Regions from separate parts of the Streptomyces sp. NPDC127084 genome, predicted to be linked through region 2. Evidence: riboswitches for the same ligand, from Rfam matches in the RefSeq annotation. Region 2 holds a riboswitch; the other holds the start of a gene.
The links. Region 2 has a riboswitch for glycine ahead of gcvP (aminomethyl-transferring glycine dehydrogenase). Riboswitches for the same ligand answer to the same signal wherever they lie in the genome.
Positions count from the first base shown of each region.

Region 1: linked by a shared signal. The riboswitch ahead of gcvT (glycine cleavage system aminomethyltransferase GcvT) and the one ahead of gcvP (aminomethyl-transferring glycine dehydrogenase) in region 2 are both predicted to bind glycine.

Region 1 covers NZ_JBHXFA010000002.1:48,063-55,624, forward strand. Annotated here, with positions in the region: gene ACFWI9_RS01075 (L-serine ammonia-lyase) at 1-1,057, opposite strand, end outside; gene glyA (serine hydroxymethyltransferase) at 1,196-2,455, opposite strand; gene gcvH (glycine cleavage system protein GcvH) at 2,499-2,873, opposite strand; gene gcvT (glycine cleavage system aminomethyltransferase GcvT) at 2,949-4,064, opposite strand; glycine riboswitch at 4,225-4,352, opposite strand; gene ACFWI9_RS01095 (AAA family ATPase) at 4,481-5,236, shown strand; gene ACFWI9_RS01100 (enhanced serine sensitivity protein SseB) at 5,447-6,199, shown strand; gene ACFWI9_RS01105 (enhanced serine sensitivity protein SseB C-terminal domain-containing protein) at 6,304-7,101, shown strand; gene ACFWI9_RS01110 (ABC transporter substrate-binding protein) at 7,330-7,562, shown strand, end outside.
Region 2 covers NZ_JBHXFA010000032.1:8,019-15,580, forward strand. Annotated here, with positions in the region: gene ACFWI9_RS10475 (bifunctional nuclease family protein) at 1-72, shown strand, start outside; gene ACFWI9_RS10480 (MerR family transcriptional regulator) at 328-846, shown strand; gene ACFWI9_RS10485 (DNA polymerase IV) at 919-2,469, shown strand; partial or broken gene ACFWI9_RS10490 (PRC-barrel domain-containing protein) at 2,616-2,783, opposite strand; glycine riboswitch at 2,876-2,972, shown strand; gene gcvP (aminomethyl-transferring glycine dehydrogenase) at 3,149-6,034, shown strand; gene ACFWI9_RS10500 (DUF5999 family protein) at 6,119-6,316, opposite strand; gene ACFWI9_RS10505 (hypothetical protein) at 6,707-7,297, opposite strand.

The DNA.
Region 1 (7,562 bases), on a different contig from region 2:
CGGCGGCCATGGAGCAGGCGGAGCCGACCTCGCCCTGGCAGCCGACCTCGGCACCGGAGATGGAGGCGTTCTCCTTGAAGAGCATGCCGATGGCGCCCGCGGCGAGCAGGAAGCGGACCACGCCCTCCTCGTCGGCGCCGGGGATGAAGTTCATGTAGTAGTGCAGGACCGCCGGGATGATGCCCGCGGCGCCGTTGGTCGGGGCGGTCACGACCCGGCCGCCGGCCGCGTTCTCCTCGTTCACGGCCATCGCGTAGAGCGTGATCCACTCCATCGACAGGGCCTGCGGGTCGCCCTCAGAGCGAAGCTTGCGCGCGGTGGTGGCGGCGCGGCGGCGGACCTTGAGGCCGCCTGGCAGGATGCCCTCGCGGGACATTCCACGAGAGACACAGGCCTGCATGACCCGCCAGATGTCCAGCAGCCCCTCGCGGATCTCGTCCTCGGTGCGCCAGGCCTTCTCGTTCTCCAGCATCAGCGAGGAGATCGACAGGCCCGTCTCGCGGGACAGGCGCAGCAGTTCGTCACCGGTGCGGAAGGGGTACTTCAGCACGGTGTCGTCCAGCTTGATCCGGTCCTCGCCGACCGCGTCCTCGTCCACGACGAAGCCGCCGCCGACCGAGTAGTAGGTCTTCTCCAGCAGCGTGGCGCCCTCGGCGTCGTAGGCCCACAGGGTCATACCGTTCGCGTGGTACGGGAGGGTCTTGCGGCGGTGCAGGACCAGGTCCTCGTCGAAGTCGAAGCCGATCTCGTGCGCCCCGAGCAGGCTGATCCGCTTGCTGCTCCTGATCTGCTCCACCCGCTCGTCGGCCGTCTCGACGTCGACGCTGCGGGGCGACTCGCCCTCCAGGCCGAGCAGGACGGCCTTCGGGGTGCCGTGGCCGTGGCCGGTCGCGCCGAGTGAGCCGTACAGCTCGCCGCGCACCCGCGCGGTGTGGGCCAGCAGGCCCTCGTTCTTCAGCCGACGGGCGAAAAGGACGGCGGCCCTCATCGGGCCGACCGTGTGGGAGCTGGACGGGCCTATTCCGATCGAGAACAGGTCGAAGACCGAGATGGCCACGGTGGTACTCCTTGCGGGGTGGTAGACGCCGTTGTCTGCCAGGGTCGTGCAGATAGACAAACACGCGGTGCGTGGTACGGGGCATCGCATTCACCGAAAGTGCTTGCGATGCCCCGTTCAGTTATTCGCCTCTGGCTGCTACAGACCAGGGTAAAGCGGGTGCTTCTCGGCCAGCGCCGTCACGCGTGCGCTCAGCGCCTTCGCGTCGTAGCTCGGCTTCAGCGTCTCGGCGATGATGTCCGCCACCTCGCGGAAGTCGTCGGCCTGGAAACCGCGGGTCGCGAGGGCCGGCGTACCGATCCGCAGACCCGAGGTGACCATCGGCGGGCGCGGGTCGTTCGGGATGGCGTTCCGGTTGACCGTGATGCCGACCTCGTGGAGGCGGTCCTCGGCCTGCTGGCCGTCGAGCTCGGAGTTGCGCAGGTCGACCAGGACCAGGTGCACGTCCGTGCCGCCGGACAGGACGGAGACACCGACCTCCGTCACATCGGCCTGCACCAGGCGCTCGGCGAGGATTCGCGCGCCGTCCAGGGTGCGCTGCTGGCGCTCCTTGAAGTCCTCGGAGGCCGCGACCTTGAAGGAGACCGCCTTGGCCGCGATCACATGCTCCAGCGGACCACCCTGCTGACCGGGGAAGACCGCGGAGTTGATCTTCTTGGCCAGCTCGGAGGTGCACAGGATCACACCGCCGCGCGGGCCGCCCAGCGTCTTGTGGGTGGTCGTGGTCACGACATGGGCGTGCGGCACCGGGTTGGGGTGCAGGCCCGCGGCGACCAGGCCCGCGAAGTGGGCCATGTCGACCATCAGATACGCGCCGACCTCGTCCGCGATCCGGCGGAAGGCGGCGAAGTCCAGCTGACGCGGGTACGCCGACCAGCCGGCCACGATCAGCTTGGGCTTGGACTCCTTGGCGAGCCGCTCGACCTCGGCCATGTCGACCTGGCCGGTGGCGTCGTCCACGTGGTAGGCGACCACGTTGTAGAGCTTGCCGGAGAAGTTGATCTTCATGCCGTGGGTCAGGTGCCCGCCGTGCGCGAGGTTCAGACCCATGATCGTGTCGCCCGGCTTCAGCAGCGCGAACATCGCCGCCGCGTTGGCCTGGGCGCCCGAGTGCGGCTGCACGTTGGCGTGCTCGGCGCCGAACAGCTCCTTGATGCGGTCGATGGCGATCTGCTCGACCACGTCGACGTGCTCGCAGCCGCCGTAGTAGCGGCGGCCCGGGTAGCCCTCGGCGTACTTGTTGGTCAGGACGGAGCCCTGGGCCTCCATGACCGCGACCGGAGCGAAGTTCTCCGAGGCGATCATCTCCAGGGTGGACTGCTGGCGGTGGAGCTCGGCGTCGACGGCGGCGGCGACGTCCGGGTCGAGCTCGTGCAGGGGGGTGTTCAGAAGCGACATCACGCGATCCCTTGTGGCTGGGGCTGCGGCCGGTGGCCGTGGGTCAGCTGGCGAACTCGGTGTACTCGTCGGCGGAGAGCAGATCGGCAGGCTCCTCCGCGACGCGTACCTTGAACAGCCAGCCACCCTCGAACGGAGCGGTGTTGACCAGGGACGGGTCGCCTACGACGTCGTCGTTGACCTCGGTGACCTCGCCGGACACCGGGGAGTACAGGTCGCTGACCGACTTGGTCGACTCCAGCTCGCCGCAGGTCTCGCCCGCGGTCACCGTGTCACCGACCTCGGGGAGCTGCACATAGACGACATCGCCCAGGGCGTTCGCCGCGTGCTCCGTGATACCGACCGTCGACACGCCGTCCTCGGCGGCCGACAGCCACTCGTGCTCCTTGCTGTACCGCAGCTGCTGGGGGTTGCTCATGGCCTGAATTCTCCTGTACGCGGGGAAGTGCTGCTGACGGGGGCTGCTGATGGGCTGCCGGGAGGCAGCTGGGGACTACTTCTGGCGCTTGTAGAAGGGGAGCGCGACGACCTCGTACGGCTCATGGGTACCGCGGATGTCGACGCCGACACCCGTGCTGCCCGGCGCGGCGTGCGCCGCGTCCACGTAGGCCATGGCGATCGGCTTGCCCAGAGTGGGGGAGGGGGCGCCGGAGGTGACCTCGCCGACGACCTCGCCGTCCACGACCACCGACATCCCGGCGCGCGGCACCCGGCGGCCCTCGGCGACCAGCCCGACCAGCTTGCGCGGCGGGTTGGAGGCGGCACGCTCGGCGGCGGCCTCAAGGGCGGTCCGGCCCACGAAGTCGCCTTCCTTCTCGAACTTCACGACCCGGCCCAGACCCGCGTCGAACGGGGTGAGCGAGGTGGTCAGCTCGTGCCCGTACAGCGGCATGCCCGCCTCCAGGCGCAGCGTGTCGCGGCAGGAGAGGCCGCAGGGCACGAGACCGGCGGGCTCGCCCGCCTCGGTCAGCGCCTGCCACAGCTTCTCGGCGTGCTGCGGCTCCACGAAGAGCTCGAAGCCGTCCTCGCCGGTGTAGCCGGTACGGGCGATCAGCGCGGGGACCCCGGCGACGGTGCCGGGCAGGCCCGCGTAGTACTTCAGACCGTCCAGGTCGGCGTCCGTGAGCGACTTCAGGATGCCGGGGGACTCCGGACCCTGGACCGCGATCAGCGCGTAGGCGTCGCGGTCGTCGCGCACGGCGGCGTCGAAGCCGTCGGCGCGGGTGGTCAGGGCGTCCAGCACGATCTGCGCGTTGGAGGCGTTGGCGACGACCATGTACTCCTGCTCGCCGAGCCGGTAGACGATCAGGTCGTCGAGGATCCCACCGTCCTCCTGGCAGATCATCGTGTAACGCGCCCGGCCGACCCCGACCCCGCCGATGTTGCCGACCAGCGCGTAGTCCAGAAGGGCTGCGGCCTGCGGTCCGGTCACCGTGATCTCGCCCATGTGTGACAGGTCGAAGAGACCGGCTTTGGTACGCACGGCGTTGTGCTCGTCGCGCTCACTGCCGTACCGCAGCGGCATGTCCCAGCCGGCGAAGTCGGTCATGGTCGCGCCCAGCGAGCGGTGCAGCGCGTCGAGGGCCGTGTGACGGGGGGTGGTGCTCATTGGATAGGACTCCCAGGGCATGACTGGCGAGGACGATCCTCCCCATCTGTCATGAAACCTGAGAGGTTCGTCATGGCCCGGTGTACACGGCGTACGGGCGGGGCATGACTTGCACCTTGGGTGGAGCCGCAGCTGGCTGCGGCCCGCTTTTCAGATCTGCCTCATCCACGCGGTACGGGGCCTGAGAGATTCAAGGGAGGGACTTGCTCCTTCGGCGCCCGGTGAACGCTCACATGGTGACCACAGGTACACACGTGACGATGACCGGGACTCTCCCGCGCGGATTCAAGCGGCCGGTATGCAGTTGGCGGGCTCATCATCGCACGGGTGTCACGATCGGCAAATCACTTGATGGTCATTACCCTTTCTTTAGGCTTCTTGGGCAGGGTCTCTGCGACCCGACAAGGGGGAGTGCGATGACGTTGGAGCAGTCAGGTGCCTCGATGACGACAACACCCGGCGTTTCCGGAGTGCCCGCCGGGGCTCGGCTGCCCGGGCGGGTGCGCGGGCTCCTGGGCGTGGGCGGTGCGGGCGGCATAAGCGGCGTGGGTGACGTGGGTCGCGTGGGCCTCCACGCGCCCGCGACCCGCAGGCCCGTGGTGCGCGATCTGCGGGACCGCGCCGGGCGGAGCCCGCGAGTCCTGGAGTTCGCCGCAGGGGACGTGGTGGTGATCTCCGGTCTGCCCGGAAGCGGCAAGTCCACCCTGATCCGGCGTGCGGCGGACGGCCGCGGGATCGACTCCCAGGACACCCGCGACCGCTGGGACAGCCGGATGCCAAGGCTGCTGCCGTACGCGGTGTACCGCCCTTTGGTCCGCGCCGCCCACTACGCGGGTCTGTGGCGTGTGCTCCGCTCCGGCTCCGGGGTGATCGTGCACGACTGCGGCACCCAGTCCTGGGTCCGCCGCTGGCTGGCCCGAGAGGCCCGGCGCCGCGGCAGCTCCCTCCATCTCCTCCTGCTGGACGTCACGCCGGCCGTCGCCCGTGCGGGCCAGCACGAGCGGGGCCGCGGAGTCTCCCCGTACGCCTTCGCCCGCCACCGCCGCGCGGTCTCCCGGCTGGTGCGGGACGCCGAGCGCGGGCGGCTTCCGGCGGGGTGCGCTTCGGCGACCCTGCTGGACCGGGACGCGGCGACCGTGCTGAAGCGGATCGGCTTCGGCGAACGGGTGTGAGACCCGGGGCCAGCGTGAGACCCGGGCACTGTGACGGCTCCGTCGCTTCGCCTCCGGTCCGCTCCCCATGGGCGTTCGAGTGGGTACCCGTTCGTGAGCCGCCGTGCCCCGGCCCGCTTACGCCATTACGGTTACTCTGCTGGCGCGGAAAATTCTGGCGCGGAAGGGCGTGCCCGGACCGACCGGGCGGACGGGGAAGCAGGGAACGTAGTGGACACGACATGGCCCTCCAATGAGCTGGAGGAGGTGCTGGCCGCTTCCATCGGGATGCCCGGCGCGGGAGGCCGGCTCGTCGAGGTGCTCGGCCGCAGCCACGTCTGGGTGCCCCTGCCCAACGGAGGCGGACCGGACAGCCCAAGCCTCGACCTGCCGACGCTGGAGATAGACGGGGCGCCGTATGTGCCCGTCTACAGCTCACACCAGCAGTTCGTGCGGTGTCTGGGCGAGAACATTTCCGGCACCGTGGCGCCCGCGGTCGAGTTCGCCCGCGGGCTGCCGCCGCAGTTGGGTATCGCGGTGAACCCCGGCGGCGCCGTCGGGGTACCCCTGCCACCGCCGGCCGTCGCCGAACTGTGCCGGGCCGGCCGAACCCCCCTGGACGGGCCCGCGAGCGGCGCCCGGGTGCGGCTGTTCGAGCCGGACTGGCAGGAGGAACCCATCGACTTCCTCGCCGCCGCGGCGGGAGAGTTCGAGGAGACCGGTGTCGTGCAGACCGCGCGCCGGGTCCTGGCGAGCATCGAGGGCGAGGCCCCGACCCTGTTCATCGGCGTCCAGATGTCCGCCTGGGAGGGCCGCCACCGCACCGCCCCGATGGACGCACTCGGTCGCGCGCTGGACCGGGTACCCGTGAAATGGCCGGTCAACCTGGTCCTGCTGGACATCGCCCAGGACCCGGTGGGGGACTGGATGCTGAACCGGGTGCGACCCTTCTACACCCGGCAGTACCCCCCGTCGCACGCCTAGGTGTGCCCGGACGTGCGCGCAATGGCAGGGCAGGCGTCCGGTCGGTGTCGGTACGGCCGCATAAGCTGGTTTCCAAGAACGGATCGAAGAGGGGCGGGATCCAAGTGAGCGCGTCGGGCACTGCGGCGGCCGGGCAGGTCGAGCACATGCTGCGCCAGGTGACGCCCGGGCGGTACGACGCCTACGAGGCCCTGCTGCACGCACTCGCCGACCCCACGGGCGGTCGACTGTGGATGCTGCTGTGGCACGGCCAACCCGGCTCCGCCGACGCCCAGTACGGGAACATGGAGGTCGACGGCCAGCTCTACGCCCCGTGCGTCACCTCCACCCAGGAGCTCACCGCCTCCGGCTGGGACCGCGCACACGAGGTGACCGGTGCCCTGGACATCGCCCGTGCCCTCTTCCCGGACCGCTACGGCATCTGGCTGAACCCGCATGCCCCGGGCGGCGGCGTCGGCATCCCCTGGCCGGATCTGCGCCGTATCGCCACCGGTCTCGACCGGATGCCCGCAGGACCGCTGCGGTTGACCGACCCCGCCATCGAACTCCCGCAGTTCTACGCACTCCTCACACAGAACGCGCACCGCACCCCCGCCATCCGCTCGCTGCGCCGGGTCTGGGTACAGCCGGCGCTGGGTGCCCCGTATCTCGCCATCGGTCTCGACCTCTATGACGCGGGGCAGCAGTCCGTCGAGAGCGTGCGGGCGATGATGCAGCAGTCCATCGCCGCTGTCCCGGACGGGCTTCCCGTCTCGACCGTCGCCATGTCCGACGAGTACGACCCGGTGGCGATGTGGCTGCGGGCCGGCGCCCGCCCGTTCTACGACCGTGAGGCGCACGGCGGACCGGCCCAGTCCCCGCAGCCCGGTTACGGCTACCCGCCCCCCGCGCAGTACCGCTGAGCTGCTGCGCTGTCGGCGTCGCGCGCCCTGCGCCCGCGGTTCGTCTCCTCAACGGCCTTGTGTGTCCGGGAAGTTAAACGAAGCGCCATGATGTCCCGCATCCGCCCGATTTGCCAAGTGTCCGGGTCTCAGCTCGGTATCACCGTTATACGGACTGTTCTCCGCGCTGACATGCGTGAGTAGTGTTCGGCCGGTCAACACCACACATGGCGACCCAGGGGTGGACCCATGCGAATATTCAAGTCCCGAGCCGTCCGGGCGATGACGGCTGTCCTTGCGGTCGGCCTGATCGCCACCGGCTGCTCCAGCGAGCGGGGCGACGGCGACAAGGGTGCAGGGGACACTTTTGTCTTCGGTGCGCCAGGTGACCCGGGCGCCCTCGACCCGGCCCTCGCGTCCGACGGTGAGACCTTCCGGGTCACCCGTCAGGCGTTCGAGGCGCTGCTGGAGCACGAGTCCGG
Region 2 (7,562 bases):
GACGAGGTGGAGAAGTTCCGCGAGTTCCTCGACCAGATCTCACCCGAGGACTTCGGCTCCAGCAGCCAGTGAGCGAGCAGCGGTCACCGGTTCGAGCGGAGTCGCCCATCCGGTGATCTCTTCCCGGCGGGGGACTGCGGAAAACCACTCTCTGGGTGATTATCACTCGGCGTGCCGAGTGTGGCGATCGTTGACGCGCCCCGGGCGACTGCCTACCGTCGAGTTGGCAGGTCAAGGACGGAGGTCGGCGTGAGAACCAGCGGCGACGGTGCGGCAGGGGGACCCCTCGGAGCCACTCCGGGGCATGGTGGGCCGTATCCGCTTCACATGAACGCGTATGACGCCACGTCCGAGAACGTCGGTTACCGGGGGCCGACCGCCTGCGCCGCCGCAGGCATCACCTACCGGCAGCTCGACTACTGGGCGCGCACCGGGCTGGTGGAGCCGAGCGTGCGGGCGGCATACGGCTCGGGCACCCAGCGCCTCTACAGCTTCCGCGACGTGGTCGTGCTGAAGATCGTCAAGCGCTTCCTGGATACGGGCGTCGCCCTGCAGAACATCCGTGCGACCGTACAGCACCTGCGGGAGCGTGGTTCCGCGGACCTGGAGCGGGTGACACTGATGAGCGACGGGGCGACCGTCTACGAGTGCTCGTCGCCCGATGAGGTGGTCGATCTTCTCCAGGGCGGGCAGGGCATCTTCGGGATCGCCGTGGGCGTCGTGTGGCGGGATGTGGCGGCGGCCCTGTCGGAGCTGCATGGAGAGCGGGTGGACACCGGTGAGACGCTGCTCGGTCAGCACCCATCGGACGAACTGGCCAGACGCCGCCGCGACCGGGCCGGCTGACCGGTCGGCGCGCATGCCCCGTTCGTACGCTTGTACGGGCGGTTGTCAGTGGCGTAAGGCAGCATCTGAGATGTGAGATCCGCGCCGCTGATCCTGCATCTGGACATGGATGCCTTCTTCGCCGCCGCCGAGCAGGCGGCGAAGCCGAGCCTGCGGGGAAAGCCGGTGGTCGTGGGCGGCCTCGGGCCCCGGGGGGTCGTGGCCACGGCGTCGTACGAGGCGAGACGGTTCGGCGTGCACTCGGCGATGCCCATGGCCCAGGCGAGGCGCCGCTGCCCGAATGCCGCCTATCTCGTCCCGCGCTTCTCGCTCTACCGCTCGGTGAGCGACCAGGTGATGGAGCTGCTCGCACGGCTGTCACCGCTGGTGGAGCCGCTGAGCCTGGACGAGGCGTTCGTGGACCTGGAGGCGGGCGGTGCGGCCGACGACTCCCGATCCGCGCGGGAGGCCGGTGAGCGGCTGCGCAGGGACATCCTCGCGGTCACGGGGCTGACGGGCTCCGTGGGTCTCGCGGGTTCCAAGATGCTCGCGAAGATCGCCTCGGAGCAAGCCAAGCCCGATGGCCTGGTGCTGATCGAACCAGGCAGCGAACGAGAGCTGCTCGCGCCCATGTCGGTGCGCATCCTGCCCGGCGTCGGCCCGGCGACCGGGGAGCACCTGAGGCGTGCCGGGATGACCACCGTCGAGGACCTCGCCGAGGCAGGCGAGGACGAACTCGTGCGGCTACTGGGGAAGGCCCACGGCGCGTCGCTGTTCAGGATGGCTCTGGGGCATGACGATCGCCCCGTGGTGGCCGAGCGTGACGCGAAGTCGGTGTCGGTGGAGGACACCTTCGATGTCGATCTGCACGACAGGGTCCGGATCAGGCTGGAGGTGGAGCGCCTGGCCGACCGCTGCGTGCGGCGGCTGCGGGACTCCGGGCATTCGGGGCGGACCATCGTGCTGAAGGTGCGCCGTTTCGACTTCTCCACGCTGACCAGGTCTGAGACGTTGCGAGGGCCTACGGACGACCCGGCCGTGGTGCGGGAGGCCGCGGCGCGGTTGCTGGAGGCAGTGGACACGACGGGTGGGGTTCGACTGCTCGGGGTCGGTGTGAGCGGTCTCGCCGACTACACCCAGGAGGACCTGTTCGCGCAGGCGGCGGCCGGGCAGGAAGTCGCTGGCGGTGGAGCCGGTGTGGACGAGGATCCCGGGCACGGCACCGGCGGCGAGGAGACTGAGCCGGCGCCGACGCCGGCCGACCCGCCTGCGGAGCGGCGCTGGTCAGCGGGACACGATGTCCGGCACGCCCGCTTCGGCGTCGGCTGGGTGCAGGGCAGCGGCCTCGGACGGGTCACGGTCCGCTTCGAGGAACCGTGGTCGACCGCTCCAGGCCGGGTGCGCACCTTCGCCGTGGACGATCCCGAACTGGCGCCGTCGGAGCCGCTGCCCCTGGTCATGCCTCCATCAGCAGTGGTGGCCGGCGGAGCTTCCCCGGCCGATCAGCCGTCTCGGTCGTCGTTGCCTGCCAGTCGGCCGAAGTCGCGGTCGCCGGAGGCACCCGGAGTCTGCGACCCGCCGGCGCTCGGCGCGGGCGGCGGAGGTGCGGGGCTCTCCGAAGGAGTGGGGAGGTCGAGACCGTAGTGGTGGTACAGCTGGAGTTCCTGTTCCGGGGAGAGGTGCCGACCGACACCGAAGTCCGGTGCGTCCTTGATCAGGGCACGCTCGAAGGGGATGTGCAGTCCGTCGGTGCCGAGCTCACTGGGTTCCAGCGGGACGAACGCGTCCCTGCTGAAAAGCCCGGTGCGCACAGCCGCCCACTCCGGGGCGCCGGTCGCGTCATCGAGGTACACCTCGTCCACGGTCCCGATCTTGGCGCCGTTACGGTCGAACGCCTTGCGGCCTATCAGGCTGCGCGGATCGATGTCGGTCTGCACGGTCCCTCCACATGGTCGCACTGCTCCCTAAGTACTACGAAAGTCCACTTTTGTGGGGTCGGCCACTCGACCTTTCCGGTGATGACCGCGCTGGTAGGCTGGCAGACGGCTGTCGACCCCGCGCGGGAGAGCGCTCCGGACCTGTACCGGAGCCGCCGAAGGAGCAAATCCTCCCCGGAATCTCTCAGGCCCCAGTACCGCATGGGCGAGGTCACTCTGGAAAGCAGGGCGGACGCCGCATGGCGTCCGCACTCACCGACGGTGAAAACCGGGACGCCAGTGAGCGGGCGGACCGGTGAAGCTCTCAGGTCAGATGACAGAGGGGGAGGCCGTCTGGGCACTCGCCGTGGTGCCCCTCGCAGGTCGCATCGACCAGGAGGCCTCACATGACCGCCAACCGCATTCCGCTCGCCCAGTTGGAGCGGGGCATCCCCTTCGAGCAGCGTCACATAGGGCCCGACGCCGGGGCCCAGGCGAAGATGCTGGCGCAGGTCGGCTACGGCTCGCTCGACGAGCTCACCGACGCCGCCGTACCCGACGTCATCAAGAGCGCCGAGGCACTCGGACTGCCGGAGGCGCGCACCGAGGCCGAGGTCCTGGCCGAGCTGCGCACCCTCGCGGACCGCAACGAGGTCCTCGCCCCGATGATCGGCCTCGGCTACTACGGCACCTTCACCCCCACGGTCATCCTGCGCAACGTCATGGAGAACCCGGCCTGGTACACGGCGTACACGCCCTATCAGCCCGAGATCTCCCAGGGCCGGCTCGAAGCCCTGCTCAACTTCCAGACGATGGTCGCCGAGCTGACCGGCCTGCCCACCTCCGGCGCCTCGCTGCTGGACGAGGGCACCGCGGCGGCCGAGGCCATGGCCCTGTCGCGGCGGGTGGGCAAGGTCAAGGGCGGCGTCTTCCTGGTCGACGCCGACGCCCTGCCGCAGACCATCGCCGTGATCGAGACTCGAGCCGAGCCCACCGGCGTCGAGATCGCCGTCGCCGACCTCAGCGACGGCATTCCCGCCGAGCTCGCCGAGCGGGGTGTCTTCGGCGTGCTGCTCCAGTACCCGGGAGCCTCAGGAGCCGTCCGGGACCTCAAGCCGGTCATCGACCAGGCCCACGAACTCGGCGCGATCGTCACCGTGGCCGCCGACCTGCTGGCGCTCACCCTGCTCACCTCGCCCGGCGAGCTCGGCGCGGACATCGCCGTCGGCACCACCCAGCGTTTCGGTGTCCCGATGGGCTTCGGCGGCCCGCACGCCGGCTACATGGCGGTCCAGGACAAGCACGCCCGCAGCCTGCCCGGCCGCCTCGTCGGTGTCTCGGTCGACGCGGACGGGAACCGCGCCTACCGCCTGGCGCTCCAGACCCGTGAGCAGCACATCCGCCGTGAGAAGGCGACCAGCAACATCTGCACCGCGCAGGTGCTGCTCGCCGTGATGGCCGGGATGTACGCCGTCTACCACGGCCCCGACGGCCTGCGGACCATCGCGCGACGCACCCACCGCTACGCCACGATCCTGGCCGCCGGTCTGCGCGCGGCCGGAGTGGAGCTGGTCCACGAGGCGTACTTCGACACGCTGACGGCCCGCGTCCCGGGCAAGGCCGCGGACATCGTCGCCGCCGCCCGTGCCAACGGCGTCAACCTGCACCTCATCGACGCCGACCAGGTGTCGATCTCCTGTGACGAGACCACCGGCCGCGCCCAGCTTGCCGCGGTCTGGGCCGCCTTCGGCGTCGACGCCGACGTCGAAGCCCTGGACGGCACCGCCGATGACACCCTCCCGGCCGGGCTGCTGCGCACCGACGCCTATCTGACCCACCCGGTTTTCCACCAGCACCGCTCCGAGACCGCGATGCTGCGCTACCTGCGCCGCCTCGCCGACCGCGACTACGCGCTCGACCGCGGCATGATCCCGCTCGGCTCCTGCACCATGAAGCTGAACGCGACCACCGAGATGGAGCCGGTGACCTGGCCGGAGTTCGGCCAGATGCACCCCTTCGCCCCGGTCGAGCAGGCCCAGGGCTACCTCACGCTCATCCATGAGCTTGAGGAGCGCCTCGCCGAGGTAACCGGCTACGACAAGGTGTCGATCCAGCCCAATGCCGGCTCGCAGGGTGAGCTCGCCGGTCTGCTCGCCGTGCGCGCGTACCACCGCGCCAACGGCGACGCGCAGCGCACGATCTGCCTCATCCCCTCGTCCGCGCACGGCACCAACGCCGCCAGCGCGGTCATGGCGGGCATGAAGGTCGTCGTGGTCAAGACCGCCGACGACGGCGAGATCGACATCCAGGACCTGCGCGCCAAGATCGAGCAGTACCGCGACGAGCTGTCCGTGCTGATGATCACGTACCCCTCGACCCACGGTGTCTTCGAGGAGCACGTCGCCGACATCTGCGCCCAGGTGCATGACGCGGGCGGCCAGGTGTACGTCGACGGCGCCAACCTCAACGCGCTGGTGGGCCTCGCCAAGCCCGGCCGGTTCGGCGGCGACGTCTCGCACCTCAACCTGCACAAGACCTTCTGCATCCCGCACGGCGGCGGCGGTCCCGGTGTCGGTCCGGTCGCGGTCCGTGAGCACCTCGCTCCGTACCTGCCGAACCACCCGCTCCAGCCCACCGCCGGACCGGAGACCGGAGTCGGCCCCATCTCGGCCGCCCCCTGGGGCTCCGCGGGCATCCTGCCGATCTCCTGGACCTACGTCCGGCTGATGGGCGGCGACGGACTGAAGCGGGCGACTCAGGTCGCCGTGCTCGCAGCGAACTACATCGCCAAGCGCCTGGAGCCGCACTACCCGGTGCTGTACACCGGCCCGGCCGGACTCGTCGCACACGAGTGCATCGTCGACCTGCGTCCGCTCGCCAAGGCGACCGGCGTCAGCGTGGACGACATCGCCAAGCGGCTCATCGACTACGGCTTCCACGCCCCGACCATGTCGTTCCCGGTGGCCGGCACGCTGATGATCGAGCCCACCGAGAGCGAGGACCTGACCGAGCTCGACCGGTTCTGTGACACCATGATCGCGATCCGTGCGGAGATCGAGAAGGTCGCGTCGGGCGCATGGCCTGCCGACGACAACCCGCTGCGCAACGCTCCGCACACCGCCGCCGCGCTCGGCGGCGAGTGGAACCACCCCTACAGCCGTGAGGACGCGGTCTTCCCGGCCGGAGTACAGGCAGCGGACAAGTACTGGCCGCCGGTGCGCCGGATCGACGGTGCCTTCGGTGACCGCAACCTCGTCTGCTCCTGCCCGCCGCTGGACGAGTACGACGCCTGACACCGCGGCGTCAGCGCCTGACGCGAAGAGGGCCGGTTCGGAGCGCACTCCGAACCGGCCATCCTCCGTTCCGACACCTCGGTCTCAGGCCGCGCTGGCCACCGTCTGCGGCCGGTGCGGAGCGATGATCTGCCCGTCCGGGAGCAGCTCACCGGTGTCCTCGAACAGCAGGACGCCGTTGCACAGCAGGCTCCAGCCCTGCTCCGGGTGGTGCGCCAGGAGGCGGGCGGCCTCCCGGTCGGGCGAGTCGGCTGAAGGACAGGGTGGCTGGTGCTGGCACATGGATGGGTTCTTTCGCTGCGGTGTGGTGAGGAGTGTGCTGCGGCTTGATGCGGTGTTCATGACCGCCCCCGTATTCATCGGTCCGATCCGATCCCAGTGTTGCCCCATGGGCGCCGATCCGCAGGGATTTCACGGCAGCTCGTCTTACCCCTTAATGACGTATCACCCGCGCGGACGGTTCAGCCGAAGGGCACCGTCCCTTCGGGGGGTTCGCGGGAACCGCTCTGACTAGTCCCTCTGGCTTGACCGGGCGGCCGTGGCCGATGCCACGGACTACACGTACGGGCCGGCGCTGGACGGCAGCCCGCCCCGTGATCCTTCGGTCACGGGGCGGGCTGGTGTCCAGCCGAGGCTTCAGCCGCGGGCCAGGCGGGATTTGTCGGACACGGCCTAGGCCGGTGACCCCAGCAGTGGGGTGCGTGTCGCACGCAGGGTGAGGACGGGGAGCAGTTCGGCGGCCCGGTGAGGGCGGTGCGCCGCAATGCCCGGTGGCGCCGGGGCGAGCGGTACCAGCAGGTCATCGGGGGCGGGCGCGCCCGTCGACGCGTCGGCCGCGATGTCCCCGTGCAGCCACAGCGTGAGCATGTAGAGCTCCGGGACGGACAGCAGCCGCGGCTGGTAGTCGGCGGCCAGGGCCTCCGCCTGGATCAGCGCCCGTTCCGTCGCGACGAGATAGGGGCCTTCGAAGAAGTGCGAGAAGGCCCAGCCGTCCGGGGTCAGCATCGTGTCGGCGGCGGCCACGGAACGCTCACCGGCGCGGATCAGAAACCTCCAACCGGCAAGCCTGGTGCGGGGAGCCTGGCCGGGCTGAGGTACGACATGGTCCAACACATGCACCGGCAGGGGGAGTTCGGCACTCACCGCGCCCTGGACGGAGCGAAGGGTCGGTGTGGGGGCCTGGCGGACCGCGGTGGGGGAACCGAGGGCCGTCAGGACGCTCCGCAGGGCAGGCTGGGGGGCCGGGGGGACATGCAGCGGCATGGTGGGTCGCCTCTCACTCAAGAGACACGGTGATGCGAGGGCAGATGCGGACGGCACTGTCAGCGTGGTGCAGCGGGGGCCGGAAGGCCATGCCCGGGCGCCAACTCTCTGCCTCGTTTGCCGAGTTTATACGACGCGTGTTCACGCGGTGTTTCCGCTACCCGTTCCCGATATTGCGAACAAGGCCCGATCAAGACCTTTTTCGCAGGGCTTTTTCCTGGTCCTTTCATGGACCCTGCGGTGTCACCTGGGGAGCTGTCCCGGC